DNA from 3 places in the Mycolicibacterium sp. P4_G11 genome. Region 2 is predicted to be linked to each of the others. Evidence: predicted binding sites of a transcription regulator. Region 2 holds the regulator's gene; each other region holds the start of a gene.
What was found. Region 2 encodes LexA, which represses DNA repair genes until DNA is damaged. Its sites were predicted from a motif close to CGAACANNTGTTCG; they were not measured.

Region 1 (3,272 bases), on a different contig from region 2:
GTTCTTGGTTGGCCGACATCCAGCAGTGGTGGTGGGGTCCAGTGGGGGCGGCCGTTTTTCATGGTGGTGGTCCAGCCGGTGGTGTCTTCCAGGCGGTTGTCGCAGCCACAGGCCAGGGCCATGGTGGTGACGTCGGTCTGACCGTCGCGGGTCCATCCGGGAATGTGGTGGGCCTGACAGCCCGCGGCCGGGACAGTGCACTCGGGGCGGGTGCAGCTCAGATCCCGGGTGAACAGGGCCAGGCGTTGTCCGGTGGTGGCGGTGCGCCGCGCCCGACCCAAATACAACGGCACATCACCATGGTTGTCGAAGACGGTGAGGTAGCAGGACGCCCCGGTGTGGGCGGCCAGGTTGAGCAGGTCCTTGACGGGGAGCTGGCTGCCGGTGTGCGTCACGGCGACCCCGGCCCGTTGTTCGAGCTGCTCGAGGGTGCAGTTCGCCGCGATGGTGACCGGGAAACCGTTGTGCTCACCCAGATCGGTGGACAGCAGCAGCAGGCCGATGGTTTCCCAGGCATCATGCTGACGCTGCGCGGCGGTGCGCTGATCATTGTCGATCTGCTCTTGGGTGGGTGTCCCGGAGGTGCAGGGCTGCGGGTCGGCGGGGTTGCACATGCCGGGCGCGGCGTATTTGACCATCAACGCTTCGTAGACGGCGCGGGCGGTCGGGGTCAGGACACCACGCAACTCGCTGCTGCCGTCGGGTCGCTGTTTGGACAACACCAGCGCCCGGTCGCGATCACAGTCCGGTTCCCGGTCGTCGGGTTCGGGGCCGTCCTGATCCAACTCGTAGAGCTTGCGCCGGACCACCGACCGCAGCGATTCAGGGGTGAGATTGCGGGCCGCGGCCACCAACGCCTGCTCAGCATCGTCGACTCTGGTCAGTGCCGCCCAGGTGGGCAGCTTCGTGAAGAACGACTCGATGACATCAACATGATCAGCATTGATCGCGCCCTCGGCGACGGCGGCAGCGACATGCGGGCGCAGCGGCGGCAATAGCTCCCCGGTCAGGGACCAGCGCGGCCCCAGCAGTTCGGTGTGCCGCACCCGGCGGCGGGCCTCCTCGCTGCTGAGCCGGTCCCGGAAGCGCAGGGCCTCGGCCCAGTTTTTCGCCCCGATCTCGCGGGCGGTGGTCTGGGCTTGCAACGCCGCCACGATGGCGTGATCGACCGCGGCCGCCGCGCACGCCAGACGTTCACGGTGCGACTGCAACGCCAACAACTCCGGCACCGACAAGGTCGTGTAGTCCACCGCGGCGGCACCGGCCTGTGCCGTGTCGAGGTCCGCGTAGACCTCCTCCACGAGGGTGGCCGTGCCGATGCTCATACTCGAACATTAGTTCGAGACGCCGACAGGAAACTGCGGGAAATGTGGCGCTAGTTACCTACTGTGACCAGCGCAAACAAAGTGACCAAAGTTTTTAGGCGAGTGACCGCTAAAACAACATGAACTGGTCGCCGGCCGGTGTCCGGTCGACGAATTCCTCGACGTCCGACCCGCCGACCACATGGCCGAGCAGCGCCATGAAGTCCGCGTCGGAGACGAGCGGCACGCCGAGCTCCCTGGCCTGGTAGCCCTTGCCCTGCGCGGGCGCCGGGTCGTTGCAGATGACCAGCGAGGTCTGCGCATCGACACTGTCGGAGTAGGACAGTCCGGCGTGCACGATGCGCTCGATCGCTTCTTCGTGAGTGCGCAGCATCTCGCCCGACAGCGCCACTCGCATGCCCTGCACCAGCGGCTGTCCCGGCACGAACCGGCCGGGGTTGGCATAGGCGCACGGGAGCCGGGACGCCAGGACCTTCAGCGGCCGCAGTTCGTCGTGGGTGATGGCGCCGCTGGGCCAGCGCTTACGGCCCACGTTGCGGATCGGCAGCCAACGCCGGTGCTCGCGCGCGGCGGCCAGAGCCGGCTTGAGGATTTGGGCCAGCACCATGGCGTCGTCCAGGGCATCGTGCGGGCGGATCTGCGTCGCGCCGTAGTGCGTCGCCAGGGTCTCCAAACGCAGGTTCTCGGTGCCCAGGTTGAGGCGGCGTGTCAGCTCGACGGTGCACATGACGTTGTCGACGGGCAGCACGGCGCCGACGCGCTCGCATTCGGCAGCCAGGAAGGCGTAGTCGAAGCCGGCATTGTGGGCGACCAGGGTGCGGCCGGACAGCACGGCGGCCAGATCGCCGACGACCTCACCGAAGGTCGGCTGGCCGGCCAGCATCTCGGGGGTCAGCCCGTGCACGTGTGTGGGGCCGGGATCGACGCCCGGATTGAGCAGGCTGCTGAACGAGTGCTCGACGTTCCCGTCGTCCCCCAAGGCCAGCGCCGCGACGCTGATGACGCGGGCGTGCCCGGGATCGAAACCCGACGTCTCGACGTCGACGACAGCCCAACCCGCGCCCGGCTCGGTGGCCGGTCGGCCCCAGCCGAGGTTGGTTTCGTCCACGTGGCAAGGATGGCACGGCCCCCTGACAGATTCGGCGGGCACCGCAGCGTGTCGCCGCCCGAATCAGGCGATGCTCTCCCTCAACGAGGTGGCCGAGTTATCGTCACGGGCATGACCACGATCGACCCGGGCGCACCGGTACTCGTCACGGGCGCCAGCGGGTACATCGGCAGCTGGATCGTCCGCTACCTCCTCGAAGCCGGCCACACCGTGCATGGCACGGTGCGCAATCCGCAGAAGCCAACCGGCCTGGAGCACCTGCACAAGCTGTCGGCGGACCACCCCGGCAAGCTCAAGCTGTTCAAGGCGGACCTGCTCGATAGCGGCAGCTTCGACGAGGCCATGGCGGGCTGTGAGCTCGTCATGCACACCGCGTCGCCGTTCCTGCTGCAGGGCGTCACCGACGCGCAGGAGGCGCTCGTGCGCCCCGCATTGGAAGGCACCCGCAACGTGCTGGATTCGGTAAACCGCACCGAGAGCGTCAAGCGCGTGGTGCTGACCAGCAGCGTGGTGGCCATCTACGGCGACGCCCGCGAATCACGCGACGTGCCCGGCGGCGTCTTCACCGAGGACCAGTGGAACACCACCAGCAGCGTCGACCACCAGCCGTACTCGTACTCCAAGACCGTGGCCGAGCAAGAGGCCTGGCGGTACCAGAAGGCGCAGGACCGCTGGGACCTGGTCACCATCCATCCGGGCCTGGTGCTCGGCCCCTCGCTGACCAGCGCCAGCGACTCGGCCAGCCTGGCCACCATGAAGCAGTTCGCCGACGGCACCATGCTGACGGGCGCTCCGGAGTTGACCATGGGTGTGGTGGACGTCCGCGACGTCGCAGACGC
Region 2 (3,272 bases):
GTTCGCCGCCGCGGACAACCCGACGATCTTCTGGACGCCCGACCACGGCGCCTTCGTCGTCCGCGGCGCTGTGAACGCCGCGTGGGACAAGCTGGGCGGTGCGGCCGGCAAGCTCGGCGCGCCGACCGCCGACCAAACCGTCAGCGGCGACGTCGTCAGCCAGAAGTTCACGGGCGGCTCGATCTCGTGGAACAAGTCCAGCCGGTCGTTCAGCACTGAACCGGCGGAGCTGGCGTCGCAGTTGAGCGGTCTACAGGTGCCCAGCGCCGACGTGCCGGGCGGCGTGAGCGCGCAGTCCGAGCAGCCCGGCAAGTGGTACCAGTTCCACTGGTGGTGGCTGCTGGCGATCATCCCGCTGTTGCTGGTGGTGGTCGGCATCGTCATCGCGACGCTGCTGCGGCGTCGGCGTCGCGCCGGTCAGGAAGCCTTCGACGAGCAAGACGCGTACGACTACGACGACCACGAGTTCGGCGACGGGGAGTACGGCGACCCGCAGTACGCGGACGGCGGTGTCGACAGCGAGTACGCCCCGGCCGACGAGGGGGAGTACGCCGACGAATTCGCGGCCGAGGACCAGCAGTTCGACAATCCGCACGGCGGCCCGGCCTTCCAGAGCAACCCGGATGTCATCGACACCGCGCCGACGGTGTACCCCGATTTCACGGCTGAGCAGCCTGCGGACGAGGTGTCCGAGGGCGAGCCCGAGACCGCTGCAGAGGCAGAGGTCGCCGAAGAGGTCGAGACCCCCGAAGACGTGCCGGCTGACGAGGTCCACGAGGTGGCGGAGCCTGAGGCGCACGGCGACGACGAGCCCGCCGACGAGCCCACGGTCTCGGTGCAGCTTCCGGACGCATTGCGTCGTGGTGGCGCGGCGGCGGGCCTGACGGCGGCCGGGCTGGCGGGCTTCGCGGGCCTTCGGCCTCGGAACCCCGGCGACCGCGTGTGGGCTGCGCCGGCTGCCGAAGAGCAAGCCGACGAGCCCGAGGAACAGGTACTCGAACCTGAGCCGGCAGACGAACCTTTGGCCGAGCCGTCCGCGGACGACACGCTTACCGACGACAGGGCTGCGGAGGACGCCGCGGCGGCCGGTCCGGCCAGTGGCCGGCACCATGCGCTGGGGGCGGAAGAGCCCGAGACCGCGCAGATGTCGTTCCGCGTCGCGACCGGTGCGGAGCCGCCCGACGGTTATGGCATCAAGGCCAACACCAAGTCAGGTCTGTACTGGGTGCCGGGCTCTCCCGGATACGACGAAGCCGACGTCGAAATCTGGTTCGCCAGTGAGGAATTCGCGGTCACCAACGGATTCGTCCGAGGCTGACGGCACCGACGGCTGAGCCCCGCTGCGAGCGACTGCAGCGGGGCTCACCTATAGGTCTGGCAGGCGTCAGATCTTGCGGATGACGGTCACGACCTTGCCGAGGACGACCGCGTCGTTGCCCGGGATCGGATCGAACGCCGGGTTGTGCGGCATCAGCCACACCTGGCCCTTGGTGCGCTTGAAGGTCTTCACGGTGGCTTCGCCGTCGATCATCGCCGCCACGATGTCGCCGTTGTCGGCCACGTTCTGCTGCCGCACGACGACCCAGTCGCCATCGCAGATCGCGGCATCGATCATGGACTCGCCGACCACCTTCAGCAGGAACAACGAGCCTTCGCCCACGAGTTCACGGGGCAGCGGGAAGACGTCTTCGACGGCCTCTTCGGCGAGGATCGGACCGCCGGCCGCGATCCGGCCGAGCACCGGGACGAAGGTCGGTTCGGGCAGCGCGTCCGAACCGGCGACATCGGTGGTGACGGTGGCGCCGTTCGTCTCGTCGGTGCCCCGGACATCCACGGCGCGCGGGCGGTTCGGGTCGCGCCGGAGATAGCCCTTCTTCTCCAGCGTGCGCAGTTGGTGAGCCACCGAGGAAGTGGAGGTCAGGCCGACCGCGTCGCCGATCTCCCGGATGCTGGGCGGGTAGCCGCGCGTGGTCACCGAGGTGCGGATGACGTCGAGGATGGTCCGTTGACGTTCGGTGAGGCTGCTGGACCGTCCGCCTGGCTGGGCGTCCGGGGTTTCGGTGCTGTCGCTCATAGGGACGAATCTAGCCCAGTGCACACGATTCATCAAACATGTGTTCGAGATCGGGTCGGTCGGCGTGTCGCGCCCGAGATCTGGTCGTGACGTGGCGAAAGCGGGGCCGAAGTAGCGGAACGCAACTTGTCGGTGGGTGGTCGTATCGTTCGCAACAGTTCGATCACATGTTCTACCGTTCGAACGTTTGGGCGATATAGTCGAACATACGAGCTATCGAACCTATGTACGAACTCCCGAGAGGAACCGACATGACCACCATCACCCGCGAATACCCGACCGACGTCGTCGTCCGTGCCGTGCCTCGGCGCGCAGATGTGAATCGGCACCGCCAGGCCCGGCTGCGGCCGGCCGGTTCCCGTCCCTCGGGTGCGGCGTTCCGGCACCGCGGTACCGGCGTGCTGACCTCCCGCGCCTCGCATCGGAGCAACCCGATCACCCCGCTGACCACGGTGATCCTGGCCCTGGTCGCGGCGGGGATCACGGTGTGGCTGGGCCTGGTGGCGCAGTTCGGGGAGGCTGTCCAGCCGACCGCATCGACGGCATCGGTGCCCGCGCAGCTCGCCGTGGTCCGGGTGCAGACCGGTGAGTCGATTCAGCAGGTCGCCCGGCGGGTGGCTCCCGACGCGCCCGTCAGTGCCGTCGTCGACCGCATCAAGGAACTGAACAAGCTGCCCTCGGTCGCCCTGGACGCCGGGCAGACGCTGATCGCCCCGGTCGGCTGAGGTCAGCCCGTGCGCACCCTGATCGGCACGGCGCCCGGCCGCGCCCGAGCGGCACGGGTAGGCTCGAGACCGTTCGAAACGGTCGATTGTCGGTGCGGCGAAGGAGCGGTGATGCACTGTCCGTTCTGCCGGCATCCGAACTCGCGTGTGGTCGATTCACGAGAAGCTGATGAAGGGCAGGCGATTCGGCGTCGCCGGTCATGCCCGGAATGCGGTCGCCGGTTCACCACGGTCGAGACCGCCGTGGTCGCGGTGGTCAAACGAAGCGGCGTCACCGAGCCGTTCAGCCGGGACAAGGTGATCAAGGGTGTGCGGCGCGCCTGCCAGGGTCGGCAGGTCGACGACGATGCCCTGAACCAACTGGCGCAGAAGGTCGAAGATGCGGTGCGGGCCACCGGATCTCCCGAAGTGCCGAGCCACGAGGTCGGATTGGCGATCCTCGGTCCTCTGCGTGACCTCGATGAGGTCGCCTA
Region 3 (3,272 bases), on a different contig from region 2:
ACTGGATGACGTTCTCGCGCAGGTCCGATTCGATGTCGATGTCGATGTCCGGCGGGCCATCGCGCGCCGGGGACAGAAACCGCTCGAACAACAGCTCGTTGGCCACCGGGTCGACATTGGTGATTCCCAGGGCGTAACAGACTGCCGAGTTCGCCGCCGACCCACGGCCCTGGCACAGGATGTCGCTGTCCCGGCAGAACTCGGTGATGCTGTGCACCACCAGGAAGTAGCCCGGGAACTCCAGCTGCTCGATGATCTTGAGCTCATGCTCGATCTGCCGGTACGCCTTCTCCCGCTCTGCATCCGGCTTCCAGCCGTAGCGACGAGCCGTCCCGTCCGCCACCAACTCCCGCAGCCAACTGATCTCGGTGTGCCCTTCCGGCACGTCGAACGGTGGCAGTTTCGGTGCGATCAAACGTAATTCGAATGCACACTGCTCCCCCAGCTCGGCAGCGCTCGTGACCGCACCCGGGTGGTGGGCGAACAGCCGTGCCATCTCCGCCCCGGACCGCAGGTGCGACCCGCCCAGCGGGGCCAGCCAGCCTTCGGCCTCGTCCATCGAGTTGCGGGCCCGGATCGCCCCCATCGCCATCGCCAGCTGCCCCCTCGACGGTGCGGCGAAATGCGCGGCGGTCGAGGCGATGACGTCGAGGCCGAACCGCGGCGCCAGCGCGGCCAACGTGGCATTGCGTTCGTCGTCGAGTGGGTGCCCGTGGTGGGTCAGTTCGACAGTCACCCGGTCCGCGCCGAACCGGGCCACCAGATCAGCCAGCGCCTTGTCCGCGGCCTCCGCCCCTCCCGTCGACAAGGCTTGGCGCACATGGCCTTTACGGCAGCCGGTGAGGATCTGCCAATGCCCGCCGGCGGCCTCGGTGAGGGTGTCCAGGTCATAACTGAGCACCCCCTTCTCGCCGCCGGCCAGATGAGCCCGGGCCAATTCCCGGGACAGCCGCCGGTACCCCTCGGGGCCGCGTGCCAGGACCAGTAGATGCGGACCGGGTGGGTCGGGCAACTCGGTGCGGGGAGTGTTGCTGAGCGAGAGTTCAGCCCCGAAAACCGTTGCCATGTCGAGTTCCTTGGCGGCCTCGGCAAATCGCACGACGCCGTAGAGCCCATCGTGGTCGGTCAATGCGATGGCCCGCAGATCCAGCCGGACGGCCTCCTCCACCAGTTCCTCCGGCGTGCTGGCGCCATCGAGGAAGCTGTACGCGGAATGGGCGTGCAACTCGGCGTACGGCACCGACGTTCCCGGCCGAGCCGGGCGGTCCACCGGTTGATAGTCACCGCGTTTGCGCGACCAGGCCGGGCTGTCGCCGCCGTCGGCCGGCGATTCCGGGGATGCACCAGCCACCCGCGGCTTGCCCTCGAGCACCCGCTGCATCTCCGCCCAGCTCGGCGGCCCGTTGTGCCAACCCACCAGATCAGGATATTCGAAACTTTGTTCGAATGCCAGATGTGGAAATCCGCGGGAACTCCGCCGGCTCTCGTGCGACTAGATCTCCGAGGCGTCGGAGAGGGACAGAAGATGACCAGGCTGAGGCACTTGGGCAATCTGGAACGCGAGGTGATGGATCACCTCTGGGGCGCGGACGCGCCGCAGACCGTTCGCGAGGTCCATCAAGCCATCTGCGCGGAACGCAAGCTCGCGTACACGACCGTCATGACGGTGCTGCGCAGGCTCGCAGGTAAGGGCGTGGTCCGGCAACTGCGCCATGATCGTGCACACCGCTACGTCGCATCACACAGCCGAGATCAGCTGGTGGCGGGCCTCATGGTCGACGCGCTCGGCCAGGCTTCCGATCAGAGCGACAGGCACGCGGCGCTGGTGCACTTCGTCACGCAGGTCGCGGCCGACGAGATCGATGTACTGCGCCGGGCCCTGGCCACGGTGGACCCGCGCGCTTCCGAAACCGATCGTCCCGCAGTGCGTTTGGCGCCCCGACTCACCGCCTGACCGGAGCGGCGTTCGAATCCGCTCAGTCGGTGAAGTCGATCCGGACTGACACCGGAGTGGTTTCCAGCGCCTTCACCACCCCGGCCCCAACCCGGCCGAATTTCCGAGCGCGCGCGACGACGTCGTCGTCCGGCCTGAATTCCGCGACCCCGCTGCGCCACCGATCTCCCTGCCGCACACGGATATTCGGATTGTTCGCGATATTGCTGCCCCAACCGGACCGGGTACCGTGCTGGCAGATCACCCATGCGCCCTCGTTGTCGAACTGCACCGAAACAGGGACGCGACGCAGCTGCCCGGTCTTACGACCGATGGTCTCCAGTTCCGTGGCCAACGCGGTGCGCACGCCGAGTCTGCTCAACCCCTGCACAGCGGGGTTGAGCAGATAGCGGCCGATCGCCCGTTCTCTGCGGAACTTTCGCAACGTCTTGTCCGGGTTGGCATTCGTCATGACCGTCTCCGTAGTCGAAGCACCCGACCACCTGATTGGTGACCTCTAGGTCAACATAGTAGACCGATCGGTATACGTCAATCGATGATTGCCGCTCAGCCACAGACCCGCGGATCAGCCGAGCCGGGCCTGGACGCTCATCTGCTGCACCCCGTCACGGGCCGACTCATATCGCTGCAGCAATTCTTGTGGAAGGCGCCCACGGCTACCGACCTCATGGCCGTTCAACCGCAGCCACTCACGCGCTCGCCGGGCGTGCGTTTGCGGCCTTTCGAACGGCGGCTGTTCCACGAGCGAGATCGTTCGTTCGCCGGAACGGCTGGCCTTGCTCGCCGCCCGGATGTACGGCTCGAAACAGCTACGCATACGCAGTGCGTTCGCCTCGGACAGATCAATCGCATAAGCGACCCCATCGAAGGAGAACTCGAGCGTCGTCGCTGCCACAGAACCGTCCAAATCGTCGGTCCACAGAGTCGAATACCGTTTCGCCACTGGAGCATTCACCTCCGCAAACCGCACACCATGCAACACCTGCCAAGACAAGCTAGCGGAGCATCACAAGACCGGCTACGCGCTTTCGCCTCTTTCATTTCAGCTGAGCAAGTGCTATAAGCCCGAACCCGAAGATGAACCTCAGAAGTCGTCGGGCACCCCAGGGGCGACGGGCCAGCCGAACGCGACCGCGGTCCGATGCACCGACCCCGGAGTGAACTCTTCGACGAACCCCGCGTTCGCCAGCGCCTGCAGACTCACCCCGCCGAGGTAGCAGGCACCGAGGTCACGCACCGAGACGGCGATATCGGCTGGCGCCGTGGTGCTTTCGCATTCGGCACCGTCGGGCCCGCCATGGAGATGCCATCGGCCGGC

Region 1: a site for LexA is predicted at 1,329-1,342, ahead of AC1U2B_RS05335 (HNH endonuclease signature motif containing protein). Genes of this name have one in related genera too.
Region 3: a site for LexA is predicted at 1,432-1,445, ahead of AC1U2B_RS20155 (error-prone DNA polymerase). Genes of this name have one in related genera too.

Annotation. Positions count from the first base shown of each region.
Region 1 is NZ_JBFUJW010000002.1:312,377-315,648, forward strand. Features, by position in the region: gene AC1U2B_RS05335 (HNH endonuclease signature motif containing protein) at 1-1,325, opposite strand, end outside; gene AC1U2B_RS05340 (DEDDh family exonuclease) at 1,435-2,433, opposite strand; gene AC1U2B_RS05345 (SDR family oxidoreductase) at 2,545-3,272, shown strand, end outside.
Region 2 is NZ_JBFUJW010000001.1:582,981-586,252, forward strand. Features, by position in the region: gene AC1U2B_RS02825 (LGFP repeat-containing protein) at 1-1,318, shown strand, start outside; gene lexA (transcriptional repressor LexA) at 1,385-2,074, opposite strand; gene AC1U2B_RS02835 (LysM peptidoglycan-binding domain-containing protein) at 2,326-2,799, shown strand; gene nrdR (transcriptional regulator NrdR) at 2,911-3,272, shown strand, end outside.
Region 3 is NZ_JBFUJW010000009.1:67,190-70,461, reverse strand. Features, by position in the region: gene AC1U2B_RS20155 (error-prone DNA polymerase) at 1-1,417, opposite strand, end outside; gene AC1U2B_RS20150 (BlaI/MecI/CopY family transcriptional regulator) at 1,526-1,954, shown strand; gene AC1U2B_RS20145 (nitroreductase/quinone reductase family protein) at 1,977-2,405, opposite strand; gene AC1U2B_RS20140 (histone-like nucleoid-structuring protein Lsr2) at 2,520-2,897, opposite strand; gene AC1U2B_RS20135 (GNAT family N-acetyltransferase) at 3,039-3,272, opposite strand, start outside.